One region of the Paenibacillus sp. P4_A9 genome, then DNA from elsewhere that is predicted to be linked to it. Evidence: riboswitches for the same ligand, from Rfam matches in the RefSeq annotation. Region 1 holds a riboswitch; each other region holds the start of a gene.
What was found. Region 1 has a riboswitch for cyclic di-AMP ahead of AC1DVJ_RS08770 (ABC transporter ATP-binding protein). Riboswitches for the same ligand answer to the same signal wherever they lie in the genome.
Positions count from the first base shown of each region.

Region 2: another riboswitch for cyclic di-AMP. It lies ahead of AC1DVJ_RS03695 (C40 family peptidase); the one in region 1 lies ahead of AC1DVJ_RS08770 (ABC transporter ATP-binding protein).
Region 3: another riboswitch for cyclic di-AMP. It lies ahead of AC1DVJ_RS04705 (APC family permease); the one in region 1 lies ahead of AC1DVJ_RS08770 (ABC transporter ATP-binding protein).
Region 4: another riboswitch for cyclic di-AMP. It lies ahead of AC1DVJ_RS20650 (ubiquitin-like domain-containing protein); the one in region 1 lies ahead of AC1DVJ_RS08770 (ABC transporter ATP-binding protein).

Region 1 covers NZ_JBFUHL010000008.1:24,226-27,946, forward strand. Annotated here, with positions in the region: gene AC1DVJ_RS08760 (ABC transporter permease subunit) at 1-225, opposite strand, end outside; gene AC1DVJ_RS08765 (ABC transporter permease subunit) at 251-1,048, opposite strand; gene AC1DVJ_RS08770 (ABC transporter ATP-binding protein) at 1,054-1,938, opposite strand; cyclic di-AMP (ydaO/yuaA leader) riboswitch at 2,054-2,218, opposite strand; gene AC1DVJ_RS08775 (helix-turn-helix domain-containing protein) at 2,364-3,209, opposite strand; gene AC1DVJ_RS08780 (beta-galactosidase) at 3,351-3,721, shown strand, end outside.
Region 2 covers NZ_JBFUHL010000002.1:308,459-312,179, reverse strand. Annotated here, with positions in the region: gene AC1DVJ_RS03705 (M1 family metallopeptidase) at 1-89, shown strand, start outside; gene AC1DVJ_RS03700 (hypothetical protein) at 174-992, shown strand; cyclic di-AMP (ydaO/yuaA leader) riboswitch at 1,161-1,299, shown strand; gene AC1DVJ_RS03695 (C40 family peptidase) at 1,303-1,773, shown strand; gene AC1DVJ_RS03690 (MSMEG_1061 family FMN-dependent PPOX-type flavoprotein) at 1,941-2,411, shown strand; gene AC1DVJ_RS03685 (hypothetical protein) at 2,415-2,549, shown strand; guanidine-I (ykkC/yxkD leader) riboswitch at 2,646-2,748, shown strand; gene AC1DVJ_RS03680 (DMT family transporter) at 2,841-3,161, shown strand; gene AC1DVJ_RS03675 (YdeI/OmpD-associated family protein) at 3,175-3,624, opposite strand.
Region 3 covers NZ_JBFUHL010000003.1:183,670-187,390, forward strand. Annotated here, with positions in the region: gene AC1DVJ_RS04695 (EcsC family protein) at 1-185, shown strand, start outside; gene AC1DVJ_RS04700 (NAD(P)/FAD-dependent oxidoreductase) at 370-1,599, shown strand; cyclic di-AMP (ydaO/yuaA leader) riboswitch at 1,892-2,043, shown strand; gene AC1DVJ_RS04705 (APC family permease) at 2,145-3,721, shown strand, end outside.
Region 4 covers NZ_JBFUHL010000036.1:46,139-49,859, reverse strand. Annotated here, with positions in the region: gene AC1DVJ_RS20660 (ABC transporter permease) at 1-694, opposite strand, end outside; gene AC1DVJ_RS20655 (ABC transporter ATP-binding protein) at 691-1,434, opposite strand; cyclic di-AMP (ydaO/yuaA leader) riboswitch at 1,718-1,911, shown strand; gene AC1DVJ_RS20650 (ubiquitin-like domain-containing protein) at 2,195-3,334, shown strand; gene rnmV (ribonuclease M5) at 3,452-3,721, shown strand, end outside.

The DNA.
Region 1 (3,721 bases):
GACTAGGATACCGAAATAGCCGCTAGCCTTCGATAAATCCAACGCGCCTGCCCCCATAATCACTTGAAGTGACTTCGGCATTTCCGCCATAAGATCATTAATCTGTCCGTTCGCTGCCGTTGCTTGATACTTGTTCATGCCGCTTGCTACTAGAAAAATGAGCCCTAAGCTCCAAAAAATCATCGATTTCCGAAATGTTTTCATTTCTCTCCAAAAAATATTCAATGGCTGTTCCTCCTCTCACCCGAGTTTATACGGCATGAACATCCTTTTTTGTGTAAATGACGTAGCTGGCCGCAATAGAAACGACGATAATCGCGATAGCTGCAATGACATAAGATACCTCATAGCTGGCATGCTCAATCATGTATTTCCCGTTAAAGTATTTGAATGGCGAGAAATAACGCTTAGCTCCCTCCCCATCTACGGCAACGACCATTCCGATAACGAAAAAGGCAAACACCGTACCAAGACTGACTGATAAGACGGCTTTTATTTTAGAAAACACGACTGAAATGATGAACCCTATGGCTAGAAACATGAGCTGGATAAACAGTAATGTGAGTGAAATTAATAGAAATATGTTCACATCGAAATCAACCGTTTTCACTTGAAGCGCCATCATATAGGCTGCAGCGATATAGATCACACACGTGATTAAAAGGGAAACAACGGCCGCTAATAGCTTGGAAGTCAATATTTTAGTACGCGTTACGGGCTTCGTAAGAAGAAAGTCTGCTGTTTTCTCACGAACTTCCTTGGAGAGTATAGACGTTCCCAAAACCATTGCTTGAATGGCTCCGCAAAGCGTAATGTACATAAAGATATACATATAGAACCCAAGCAGGGTACCAAAGGTCTCGATTTCAATACCAAGCGCTTTCCTGACCCCTTCCGGATACCCTTCTAATATAGAAGAAAATTCAGCAAAATCCTTAGAGACAGAAGGAAAAAGAGATAGGAATAAGACGATGACAGCAATTAAGGAGCACGTCCACGTGATCGTGGATTTCCGATAAGCTCTCAATTCATGAAGGAAAATATTCATCCCTTTTAAGCCTCCTTCTCGTAGTAGTGCATAAAGATCTCCTCTAAATCAGGCTCTTCGATCCACAGATTCTCAATGTCAATTTCAGCAACTTTCCTCATCACTTGATTGATATTCCCTTTAAATAAGAAGCTGGTTGTACGGCCTTGGACATCAATGTCATTGACCCCGGTCATCTTGAAAAAAGTAGGGTCGAGTGCTTGTGCAGTATCGATTTTAAATCTTTTGAAATTGTTTTCTTTCAACGTGCTGATCTTCTCAACCGTCATAATCTTACCTTCCTTAATAATCGCAACGCGATCACACAGTCTCTGCACTTCACTCAATATATGAGAGGAAAAAAGAATCGTAGCTCCCCTTTTATTCTGTTGTTCGAGTAATTCGAAAAACTTCTGCTGCATGAGCGGATCTAGTCCACTTGTCGGTTCATCCAGGATAATGAGCTTAGGATCATGTAACAGGCCTTGAACGATGCCCACTTTCTTTTTATTTCCTAAAGATAAATCATCAATTTTTTTCGTAACATCCAGATCCATTATTTCTGCCAGTTCTTTTATTCTTTTGGTACAATCCTTCTTGTAAAAGCTTGCTGAATACTTGAGTAGGTCAATGACCTTCATGTTGTCATAATAAAAGACCTCGGAAGGTAAATAGCCGATGTCTTTCTTAATTTCAGGCGCAAATTGGATGCAGTCTTTCCCGAAAATTTTGGCACTGCCGCTTGTTGGAAAAATCAGTGACAGCAGCGTTCGAATCGTGGTTGATTTCCCTGCGCCATTCGGTCCAATAAAACCAAAAATCTCTCCTTCTTCGATCGAAAAACTAACATCTGTAATGCCTCGTGAATTCCCATAGGTTTTGGTCAAATTATTAATTTCAATGGCATGCATGGTATAGCCTCCTTATGAATTTCCTGTGATTTATTGGGTTTAAAGCATGCAAAAAGAAGCCCTAAGCATAGAGAATCTCTACGCTCGGGCTTCTTCACAGAAGAAGGCGAGTGTGCGGTTCTCTCTCAATGCACTACGAGGTTAGCTGTCGGATTCGGACTTGAGAGCGTCCTACCTAATGCTTGCGAGCATCAGGATTCACCCCATGAAGCCATGTGTTGCTTGTGCGGCTTCGATTGGTTCCCCCGTTTCCCTACTGGGAATTAAGTGGTATATTTTAGAAAAAAACAACTTGTCGTAATGAATCTTACGCCGATCTTGGTAGAATGTAAAACTTAGATTCGCCTTTAATTATTGCTTATTTGACTTTGGCAACTCATGAAAGCGTATTCATTCAGAGGTGGCGTTGATTATCCCCTACTTTGCTACATTTTAGTGCTCATTGCATTATACAACCGCCGGTATTCCTGCGGAGTCTGTCCGGTGTGCTCCCGAAAGCGCGCGATGAAGTAACTACTCTGCGAAAATCCTGTATTCTCTGCCACTTGCTTGATCGTACATTCTGTCGACATGAGCAGTTGCTTCGCTACGACAAGACGACATTCAAACAGCCATTCCATCGGCGGCCGCCCCATCACTTCGTGGAACATTCGACTAAAATAATACGTGCTGAAGCCTGCCTGCTCGGCCATCTGCAGTAGCGTCAGTGACTCCGTACAATGAGCCCGGATATATTCCGCAACCTCTCTCATCCGCGCACGCTTATCCAGCATGGTCGCTGTTCCAAGTGTCTCCGCACTCACGGCAAGATCAGCAAGCAGTTCATAGAGCTTTACGGCCAATTGCACCTCGTTCTGATCATAAGGAGAAGCCAGTTCCAGTAAGCCTCCGGACAGTTGTTTGAGCTTGGGCACATCGCTGTAGGTAAACAACCATACGGATGAAGTTCCTTGACCGTTCAATAACCTGCTTAGCCCCTCGCCCGCAAGATGGACCCAGAATACCTCCCATGGCTCCTTCGGATCTGTTCGATATTCCTGCTCGAGACCAGGTCCGTAATAAAAGCCCTGTCCTGCTTCCAAGCAGATTTCCCTTCCGTTCGCTTTCACATAGCCTTTTCCACTTAAAACGATATGCAAATTGGCTTGCTGCAGCTGTCCCTTAGAACGCCACTCCTGATGATCGGGAAAATCGGCATATTGGCCAATCATATCTGGAAAAACTGTGTAGTACTTGTACATCGGTTCAGGTAACACATAATGAATTCTCATGGACCCTCCAAAACGCAAAAATCTGATATATCGAACAAAATGATGTTATATACATAATATTATAAAGAAATATAATGAGTACATAAAGAACTTTTCATAGCAATAAATTACTATATAACAAGAAATGAGGATGTTTCTATCGTGGATAAAACCATTCCAGGCGAACAATTTGATCTAGGTGTGTGCTACTACCCCGAGCAGTGGCCGGAGCACATGTGGGACGATGATTACAGACGAATGCGAGAACTGGGCTTTACCATTGTGCGGGTGGGTGAGTTTGCATGGAACTTTTTTGAACCAGAAGAAGGCGTATATGCGTTTGATCTGTTCGACCGCGCCATTGACCTTGCTCACGAGCATGGACTAAAGGTCATTCTCGGCACTCCGACGGCGACGCCGCCCGCTTGGATGACGCAGCGATATCCCGAAATTCTGAATGCCACTTTCGAGGGTGTGCAGTATCAGCATGGGCTTAGAAGGCACTACAATTACAGCAGCCCTGTGTACCGAGA
Region 2 (3,721 bases), on a different contig from region 1:
AAACGCAATTAAATACAAAGTGGCAAATTCGGTGGAATCTCGGCATTATTCAGCTCCTGCAAGCCATATTCAACTCAGTCGCCTGGTAAGGGCTTGGCTTATGTCTTATGACAAACTCTGAGCGTATGCTTACGCAGCCAGTTTTCTAAAGAAAACTTTAAGGAGGGACCTCGTTGGCCACCTATATCAAATCCGGCTTCAGAGCAGCTATGGCGCAGCCTTTTGCCACGATCATTCTATTCCTGTATCAGATGGGTTGGGGTATTCTCCTGTATAAGCTCGTGCAGGGAATACTCGTCCCCCTCATGCATCGTTTCCCAGGCGCTGAGCAGCCCAAACAAGCTTTACAGATCTTCCTAGCTGAAGGCCAGTTTCAATTAATCAAAACAGATCTCAGCTATTCGTATCTCTGGTGGCTTGCTGCGCTGCTCTGTGCTCGTATGCTGCTTACTCCTCTCCTGAATGGCGGCGTCTTCTACTCACTTACACACTCCCACCAGAACGCTGGCTATCGCTTTGTTCGTGGAATGAAGCAGCTCATGCTTCCGTTCCTGCTTGTATATCTGATCCGGATCGCCCTTACGCTGCTCCCCTTGATCTGGATCTTTCCGAAGGCCACATACATTCTTGGACACAGCGCTTCCTATGAGCAGGTACTTCTCGATCTTCTGCCTTGGATTACTAGTTTATTGGTGTACGGCTTTCTCCTGCAGCTTCTCTTTATGTACGTGCAATTCGCTATAGCAGCTAAGCTTGGTATCCTATCGACTGTTATCTCTTTCTTCCGATATTCACTGCCGATTGTCGGACTTGCCATCACTCTTTTACTATTCACAGGACTATTGGCAGGGGTCACGGTCACAGCCACTTACCTGTGGGCAGGTCTGGTAGCACTAATTATTTATCAGCTATACCCCCTATTTCACATTTTCATCCAGATCTGGGGCATCTCTTCCCAATTTCAGCTACTTTCAGCCAAAATATCCAATTAATAGCCAGCAAAACAGCCAATAGGCAAGCATTCACCCCCTCTCCTTGAGAAAGGGGCTTTTTTTTGTCTTATTTCCGAACAATTTCGCTTATTTTTAGCCTATTTTTCAAACTAAAAAGAGGAATTTCATTCTTTATGACGAATAAAAAGGACTAGCATCAAAAAAACCAAATATTGCATGCCGAATTCCTCATTTTATGGGGAAACGGGGGAACCACTCCGGGTGAATTGATCTTGCAAGACAGGGATCATAGGGAACCTTCAACCGAACCCTCCAGCTAACCTCGTAGGCACCGGAAGGAGACAAGCAGTTGAAGAAAGTTGTTGGTCTTGTTTTTAGTCTTGTTTTGTTTTTGAGTGTTAGTGTAGGAAGCGTTTTCGCAGCATCCGATATGGATAATGCGGTAGACGAGCTTGTAGGAACTCCTTACAGATGGGCAGGAACGACAACCAAAGGATTCGATTGCTCTGGTTTCACGTCCTACTTGTTCGGCGAGTTCGGCATCGACATCCCACACAGCTCCAAATCACAAAACAAAGAAGGCTACTGGGTTGACAAAAGTGACCTTCGTAAGGGTGATCTTGTATTTTTCAACACGGATGGCAGCGGTATCTCTCACGTAGGGATGTACCTCGGTGATGGTGAATTCGTTCACTCCGCTACTAACCAAGGTGTTGTTAAGAATAAGTTGAGCGAATCCTATTATGCGAAGCGGTATGTATCAGCCAGACGTGTTCTGTGGGATGATATCTACAATCAACTAACTGCTGAATCCAAGTAATGTTCTCGGCACAGAATAAAGCCCTGTAAGCTTTGCTCGTAAGAGCGGCTTGCAGGGCTTTATTCATTTGAGCGGGGATAACGGCGTATACTATATGTATCGGGCTCGGGCGACATAAATTATGAAATCAACAACTACACGTTTTATTCGAGGAAGGATCGGACTGCATGGATACAAACGCTAGCACACTTCCCCCATTTCCCGGTATTGTTCAATCCATTGATGAGATTAGAGCGGATATTGGCGAGCCGCATCCCGCGATTAAAAATAAAGTAATCAATCAGATTGACGAGCACGCACGTGCTTTCATCGCCAAATCGCCCTTATTCTTCTTCTCTACGTCGAATGCGAATGGCTCGAGCGATGTGTCCCCACGCGGGGATGCCCCAGGATTCGTTCGCGTCTTAGATGAACGCCGCTTCATCTTCCCAGAAAGACTCGGCAATCGCCGACTAGACTCGATGCAAAATCTGCTGACCAACCCGCAAGTCGGTCTCCTGTTCATCATTCCCGGTGTCGAAATGGTGCTCCGCGTTAATGGCCGCGCTTATTTGACGAAGGATGAGGAATTACTGGCGACGATGCAGCTGAATGGCAAATCACCAGTCGCAGCTGTTGGCGTTGAAGTGCAGGAATGATTCGTGCATTGCAGCCGCGCGCTCAAGCTTTCGAAGATTTGGGAGTCAGGCACTTGGATACCCGAGCAGGAACAGCCGGACGGCATGGACATGTTCCGTGCGCATGTGGCATTGAACGGGATTACGTTGGAGGATTAGTATAGAATGGACGGCTGAGATACGGTCAACAGAGGAAGCCCCTAACAACCAGAATGTGTAACTTGACATCGAATGTGAGCCGTCTTATAATAACGGCATGTCGTTTTCTAGGGTTCCGAGGCGTGTAATCGCCTGCTGGTCCAAGGGAAAACACACAGCGAATACGCTGTGGTCACGGAGGGAGAAAAGCCCGGGAGTCTAACGCAGCAATGCGAGACTCTCGGGCTTTTCTCTGTTTTTTTGGTGACACTAACAACAACATCGATCGCAAACATAAAGGAGTGAGAACTTATGGCATGGTTATATCTGGCCATTGCAGGTGTTTTTGAGGTGGTGTGGGCCATCTCATTGAAATTTTCCAACGGATTTACACGGCTTGTCCCCACTGTGGTCACGATTCTCGGAATGATCGTTAGCTTTTATTTTTTAGCGGCAGCTACGAAAACTCTTCCCATCGGAACCGCCTATGCCGCTTGGACCGGGATCGGTGCAGTCGGCGCAATTATCATTGGCACGCTATTTCTCAATGAACCGATAAGTTTAGTTCGTATCTTGTTTATGGTTTTGATTTTGGTCGGTGTGCTTGGGTTGAAATTTACATCTGGGCACTAAGGTGCTTCGAGCCTTAGACCTCGCTCATTTGCGTGACCACATTGGCGATCCGGCGGAGGCGCGTTTCTTGTGTTTTGGCATCCTCGACCTGCCGGACGAATTCCTTACGCTTGGAGAAAGCGAGAGCTTCAAACCGCTGGATAGCGCCTTCTACTTCAGACAATGCCGATTGAAGATCGGCCGGTACTTCAACCGTGCGAGGCGCTAGATCTAGAGCTAGCGTCACCTCGACAGGGTCTTCGGCTTTCAAGCCGGAGGCTTGTCGATGGGCTTCGCTGAGCGGGATGAGGTATTCGCCACCCATGACGGCGATCGTTGTCCGATAAGTGTAACCGTTCAAGGTCACGGAAACGCTTGGCTTTTTGCCACCTGCTAAAGAAGTCATGACCTCTTCGGGAATGGAGATCCCAGTAGCATTTTTATTGTGGGCTTTCATCACGGTTGTATGGAATGTTACACTCACGGTTGATGCCTCCTATGTAATGGTTTGGATTAAGGCTATTTTACCATAAAACTACATACCAGAAGTTACCCTCGCAGTGACGGAGGAACAAACGATC
Region 3 (3,721 bases), on a different contig from region 1:
AGGAGTACAGGGATACGATTGATTTTCGTAAAATGCTCCAGCTCATCCCCGGCATCGGGGCCGTCGTCGGCGCTTGGGCCAACTTTGGCTTGCTCGAGGAGCTCGGCGTGACAGGCATGAACAGCTACCGGCTGCGCACTTTGCAAGACAAAGCGGCAGAATTGGACGCTAACTTTGAGGCGTAGTAGGGACGAATGATCAGTTGCCTTTCACGCCTTATTTTCATAAATAGTCAAACTCATAGTTATTTCTTGGAACCTCACGCATACACTAGTAGAGAGTCGGATACCGGCTCATCTTGTGATTAATTGTGATTATTTTCACAAGCATATATGTGATTAATTTCACAAATGGAGGAGTGTTGAGGCAATGAGTAAACCCAAAATCGTTATCCTGGGCGCAGGCTATGGCGGACTTGTCACAGCGATAAGGCTGCAGAAGAAGATGAGAAAGAATGAGATGGACGTCACACTGGTCAACAAGCACGACTATCACTACATTACGACACACCTGCATATGCCGGCTGCCGGTACGGATCATCATGAGAACGCGCGCGTGACCATTTCGGATTTGATTGATGAACGGAAGATACGGTTCGTGAAGTCGACGGTTAGAGAAATTTTGCCTAATGAAAAGAAGATTGTGCTGGAAGATGCTACGCTCGACTATGACTACCTGGTGGTTGGTTTAGGAAGTGAGACGGAGACCTTCGGTATTCCGGGCTTGAATGAATATGCCATGTCCATCAAAAGCATTAACAGTGTCCGCTTCATTCGGCAGCACATTGAATATATGTTTGCTAAGTCCAAAATGGCACCGAAGCGCAAGGATTATTTGACCTTCGTCGTTGGCGGCGCGGGGTTCACGGGTACAGAATTTGTCGGAGAGCTGGCGGACCGCATTCCCGTTCTGTGTAAAACCTATGATGTCGATCCTGCGGATGTCCGCATTTATAATGTGGAAGCTTCCCCATCGGCGCTGCCGCCCGGGCTTCCTGAGGATCTGATTGAATACGGGATGGAAGTAATGCGCCGCAAGGGCGTGCAATATAAGCTATCGACCGCGATCAAGGCATGCACACCGGAAGGAGTTATTCTGGGCAATGGTGAGTTCATTCGCGCAGGAACGGTAGTCTGGTCAGGGGGAATACGCGGTAATTCCTTGCTGCAGCAAGCGGGGTTCGAGGTTCAGCGGGGGCGGGTAAAAGTGGATAGCTGCTTGCGTTCGCATCAGTTTCCAGAGATCTTCATTACCGGTGATTGCTCGATTGTTACAAGCCCAGAGGGTACGCCATATCCCGCAAATGCCCAAATTGCTGTCCAACAGGGCTATAATGCAGCTAGGAATCTCATTCAGACTGTTCGAGGCAAAGAAATGAAGCCTTTTGTATATGATTTCAAAGGCACAGTTGCATCCCTAGGCCGCGGTCAGGCTGTTGGTCTACTCAAAGTCAAGAAAGTGAAAGGCCGCATGGCCTCACTTATCAAAAAAATGATCGATGCCCGCTATTTATACCTCATCGGCGGCATTCCACTCATTTGGAAGAAAATGATTTGGAAGCAAAAATCCACAACCCGCAATTATCATGTGCCGAATTAATGCTGCTAACTTTTCCATCTAAACACTAATTATTACTAGGTTTTTAGATCTCAAAAGGATTTCCTCCAATAAATATCCCCGTAATAAATGAATTAACCAATGTTTGAAGAATGCAACCCTCTATTTTGCCCGAAATACCTCGAACCACTACGAGAATGGAAGATAAACAATGAATCAACTGAATGTAAGCGAATTATTGGAGGAATCGGGTACTGGAAAAGACCTTTTTACGTTTTTTCCCTCCTTTACTATGTTGGAAGAAGAGAGTAGTATTCAACTCGTACCTGAACAGTTGAATATTTCGCTTAATTTTCTGTTAAGAAAAGCGGGGGAACCACGAGTTTCATGGGGTGAATAATGGTGCTGATACCAAGTACCTTTTAGGGCGGATTTCTCGCGGCCCGAACCCGACAGCTAACCTCGTAAGCGATCGTGAGAAAGGAGAACATGTGTCTAATACACAAGGTCAATCCTTGTGTTTTTTTGCGTCAATTTTACGGGATTAGATCATTGAGATTAGCTTTAATTGGAGGAACGACCACGAAATGACAAGTGATTCATTAAAAAAAATTGTGTTTGGGAAGCCGCTAAAGTCGAGTGAGATTGAGTCGGAGAAACTGCCTGTCTGGAAAGCCCTTCCTATCCTGTCTTCGGATGCATTATCCTCTGTATCCTACGGGACGGAACAAATTCTGTTAGAGCTCGCAACAGTTGGGGTTGCCGCATTTGCGTTTTCCTTGCCCATTGCCATTTCCATTATCGCGTTGATCCTACTGCTCGTGTTGAGCTATAGACAAGTTATTGAAGCCTACCCCATGGGCGGCGGCGCTTATATGGTTACGAAAGAAAATTTAGGTATGGTGTGGGGACGACTTACAGGGGTCTCGCTCCTGATCGATTACACCTTAACGGTTGCGGTTTCGATCTCTGCCGGTGTACAGGCGATTACGTCGGCCTTTCCTTCTACGGTGCCCTATATTGTGCCCTTAACGCTAATTCTAGTTTGGATAATGGTGTGGCTCAATTTGCGAGGTACTTCCGAATCAGGGACTGTATTCGCGATACCAACGTACTTTTTCATCTTTTGTATCCTGTTGTTAGTTGGTAAAGGCGTCTTCGATTTACTGACGGGCTCACTCAATACGCATGCGATCGAATTCGCACCAAGCGCTGCGACGAACTCATTAACCTTATTCGTACTTCTTAAGGCGTTCTCATCCGGTTGTTCAGCTGTAACGGGAATCGAAGCGATTTCAGATGCTGTCCCACATTTCCGAACACCTTCCGTCAAAAATGCAAACCGTACGCTCCTCTCCTTAGGCGGCTTATTGGCCATCGTGTTCGGCGGTGTAACGCTGATCGCTTTAGGCTATGGGGTTGCACCTGATCATAACGGGCATACATCGGTTCTATCGATGGTGACGGAGCAAGCTTTTGGCCGCGGAGTCATGTACTATGCGACCCAAATCGCGACGATGCTCATTTTGGTGCTAGCTGCGAATACAAGTTTCAATGGTTTTCCGATTTTGGCATCGATCATGGCCCAAGACAAAAACTTCCCGCGTATGTTCTCTTTCCGTGGGGATCGACTTTCCTATCATTATGGCATTATCACGCTAGGCGTATTGGCCAGCCTGCTTTTGATTGGCTTTAAAGGTAAGACCGACGGACTTATTCCACTTTATGCGATTGGCGTATTTTTATCTTTTACATTAGCTCAGGCTGGTTTGGTACGTAAATGGTTAAAAGAACGCGTACCCGGTTGGATCGGGAAGCTGATCATTAACGGTCTAGGCGGCATCGTCTCCTTTGCGGTTCTTATTATTTTCTCTGTGACTAAATTTAGCGAGGGTGCTTGGATCGTTATTATTGTGACACCGATTTTACTATGGTTAATCACGAAGATCGCTCACCATTACGACGATGTAGCCAATCAGCTGAGAATTGATATTACACAAGACCGTGTTTGCACCAAAGAACCCGTGATTATCGTACCTGTGGCCGGGATTCATCGCGCTGTCGAGCAAACACTGAACTATGCGAAATCACTTTCGCCAAACGTCATCGCTTTCTATGTTTCCTTCTCGGATGAGGACGAAGAATCGATGCAGGAGAAGTGGCA
Region 4 (3,721 bases), on a different contig from region 1:
TGGCAATCAGATAATCCCATCCGATCACATATTTAGCAACAGAACGAAACGCGGAAAGCCATACGAATACAAGCAACAATGCTGTTATGCTGGCCCATAAGCTACTATAGTGAAATTGAACGGTAATGAGGGAAATGGACGCGATCCAACGAAAGATGACAGACAGTAATCTTGTTCGTTCAGCAGCAAATCTGCCTTCCTGCCAACTGGCTAATAGGTTAGCTACTTTTAATAGAAGCAATAGAGCTAACATTAGTAGAAATGGCTGTGAATCCGCTCCTAAACAATGGTTATAAAGCGGACGAAGTGTGACCCAAGCAAGAAATAACCAGAGCCCCTGAAGTGAAAAGCTATAGAAGAAGCTGCTTCGGAAATAAGCGTCCATTTCATGTTCAATCCGCAACAGAAACATCCGATCGGCACTGCGGGTCAGTGTTCGAATGGGACTTGAAGTGACGAGTGGAACGAGCGCGAGCAGGACGATCCATAGGTACGGATAATCTGTCGGAAGTCGCTGTAATGTTTTTGCATAATAATAGGAAGAAACGATGACAAGAAACAACAAGAATCCGATAAAATTACTGCGTGCGGCATACTGCCAATAACCCATGGATTCCTTCATATAATGTTGAAAACGCTGCTTCCATAATGCTTGAGTGTTAAATGCATGTGTAGTATCTTTTGGCTGGTTCATCGCAGTTCTCCTTGAACAAGCTTGTAGAAGATGTCGTCTAATGACGCCTGGGGAAGCTCTGTTTGTGCGCGTAATTCGACTAAATCTCCCTGAGCAACCATGTGGCCCTTGTGGAGAACGACATAGTTATCGCAATATTTTTCAATTGTAGACAAAATGTGTGAGGAAATGAGGAATGATGCGCCTTTTTGTTTCATTTTAACCATTAATTCGAGCAAGGAACGTATAGCTAAAGGGTCGAGACCGAGAAATGGCTCATCGATAATATATAACGAGGGCTCGATCAGGAACGCATTCATGATCATGACCTTTTGCTTCATCCCTTTGGATAAATGATTTGCGAAGCTATTCAGCTTGTCTTTCATTTGAAATTGCTCTAACAAGGACTGGGAACGGGTTTCGTAGTCCTCCTTGGAAACGCCATAAGCCATGGCTGTTAGCTCAAGGTGTTCACGAATCGTAAGCTCTTCGTATAACTCTGGACTTTCAGGTACATAGGCGTATGTAGCGCGGTAGGGAATTGGACTTTCGGCTAAAGTTAAGCCTTTAATACGAATGGATCCTTTTTGCGGCTGCAGCAGTCCTAATATATTTTTGATGGTGGTACTTTTCCCTGCCCCGTTGAGTCCGATTAGCCCCATCATTTCACCTTGGCGGATCGAAAATGTGAGGTCATGCAGAACTGGTCTGTTAGGTAAGTATCCCCCGAATAAAGCGTTTACTTCTAAGATGGGAACCATCTCAATTGCCTCCCTAAATAGCAAATTATTGGTATTTATCATTCAATTACTTCCAGAATCATTATAAACAAATTTGCGTTTTTAGCCTAGTTTTGGTCATTATGCATTAAAAAATCGAGTATACGTACGTTAAAGTTAGGTACATGTAGATATAAGTGGATTATATTTGAAAAATAATCGAAATTTAAGTGATTTAGCCCTTTTTAACGGGTGTTAATCCCTTTACAGGTTGAGCTTAACAGCGTAATATACTTTTCATAATAACTTAATATCCAATTTGCCAATTTTCCATTCGCTGAGTTCCAAATGTGGAAACGGGGGAACCACTGCAAGCTTAATTAGCATTCAAATGCGGTTAAGTAAGCAGAGAGTAACAGGGGTGAATCATGGACGTCAAACAAGTAGTTTGCGTCTGCGTAGGGCGACTCTCACGTCCGAATCCGTCAGCTAACCTCGTAAGCGTAAGAGAGGTAACGATTGTCGTGCGTGCTATTTGTATTTCACTATGCAAACTAAGCCAGCGAGAAGAGTCCTCTTCTTGCTGGCTTTTTGTCCTCATACAGGGTTTTACACAGATAAAAAGACATAAAATGACCCGGAATTCATAGGATGATGAATAGGTAAAAGGGGGGACGACCAGATTCAGCGAGGTTAGAAAGCTGAAGATGGCGAGCATGTTAAGTTAAACTAAAAACCTTAGTCGCGTCAAATTTAATCATGCTGTAACCTGGCGGCGAGGCTTTGAAGGAGGACCGAAAAAGTGGGCAGTATCTCAATTAGCGAGACCCATGTAAAACGATCATCCAGCATGTCCTTCGCATTGCGATGGAAGCATGAAAACTTGCGTTTGATTTTAAGCCTAGCTATAATCTCAATCGCAATGACTTTCATGTTTTTGGTGTTGTTGTACGGAACGGCTACCAAGAGCGTATCCGTGGTTGTGAATGGACAAGAAACTATTGTGCACACGAAGCAATGGGTCCTGCAACGCCTACTGGATGAACAAGCCATAAAGATTGGAGAGCACGATGAAATTTCAGCTTCACTTACGACCAAGCTCAAGGGTGGAGACAAAATTGTTATCGAGCAGGCCTCACCAATTCAATTGACTGCTGATGGAAAGACCACCACTGTTTACACAACTGCAAGAACGGTAGAAAGTGCATTGCAACGTTTAAATATTGCACTTGGGGAGAACGATCGTATCACTCCCGAACCGACGGCCGCTCTAAGCACAGGTGATGAAATCAAGATCGTCCGTGTGAAAAAAGAGACGGAGGAAGTCTCTGAACCGATCGCATTCGAGACAGAGAAAAAGAATGACGCATCTTTACTTAAAGGGAAAGAGCAAGTCGTCCAAGAAGGTAAAGAAGGCGTATTGGTCAAGAAGAAAGAAAAGACTTTCGAGGACGGTGTTTTAGTCGCGGAAGCAGTTGTGGGTGAAGAAGTACAATCAGAAAGCGTTAAGAAAGTAGTATCTGTAGGCACGAAAAATCCTGTGGTCGTTCTCTCCGCCTCTTCACCGAGTGTGGATGAGGTTTCCAAGAATGGTGTGACCTTCGGCTACAAACAAATTCTCAAAAACGTGAAACTTACTGCTTATTCAGCGGACGCCGCGTCGACAGGCAAAACCGAGGGCTCCTCTGGTTATGGTAAAACCTACACGGGGACTACTGTAACCGAAGGTCGCACAATTGCCGTAGATCCGAAGGTGATTCCACTGGGTTGGTGGGTGTATATTGAAGGGATTGGCTTCCGTCGTGCTGAGGATATTGGCAGCGGCGTGAAAGGTCAGATGATCGATGTATATTACGAGGATCATGGCTATGCGAATAAATTCGGAACCAAACAAGGGTACACGGTATATGTGGTTGGCCCTACAAAACCGTCTCAAAACTAACGTGTATTCGGAAGTTTTGACGGGAACACTACTAAATACACGTAGCTTGGCATCTGCCGCGCGAAAGAAGAGGAGACCCCTCTTCTTTTTCTGCTTGTACTGGGAAGGAAAATGTAGATGATAAAAGAAATGATCGTTGTGGAGGGTAAGGACGATACAGCTGCCATCAGGCGGGCTGTGGAGGCGGATACGATTGAAACGGGCGGCTCCGCCATCGGACAAGCCGTACTCAAGCGGATCGCGCTGGCTCAGCAGCGCAGAGGCGTCATTATATTCACGGATCCCGATCACGCAGGTGAGCGGATTCGCAAAATCGTGGCAGCCAAGGTGCCTGGCTGCAAGCATGCCTTCATTACGCAGGAGCAAGCCGCGTATAAAGGCGACATT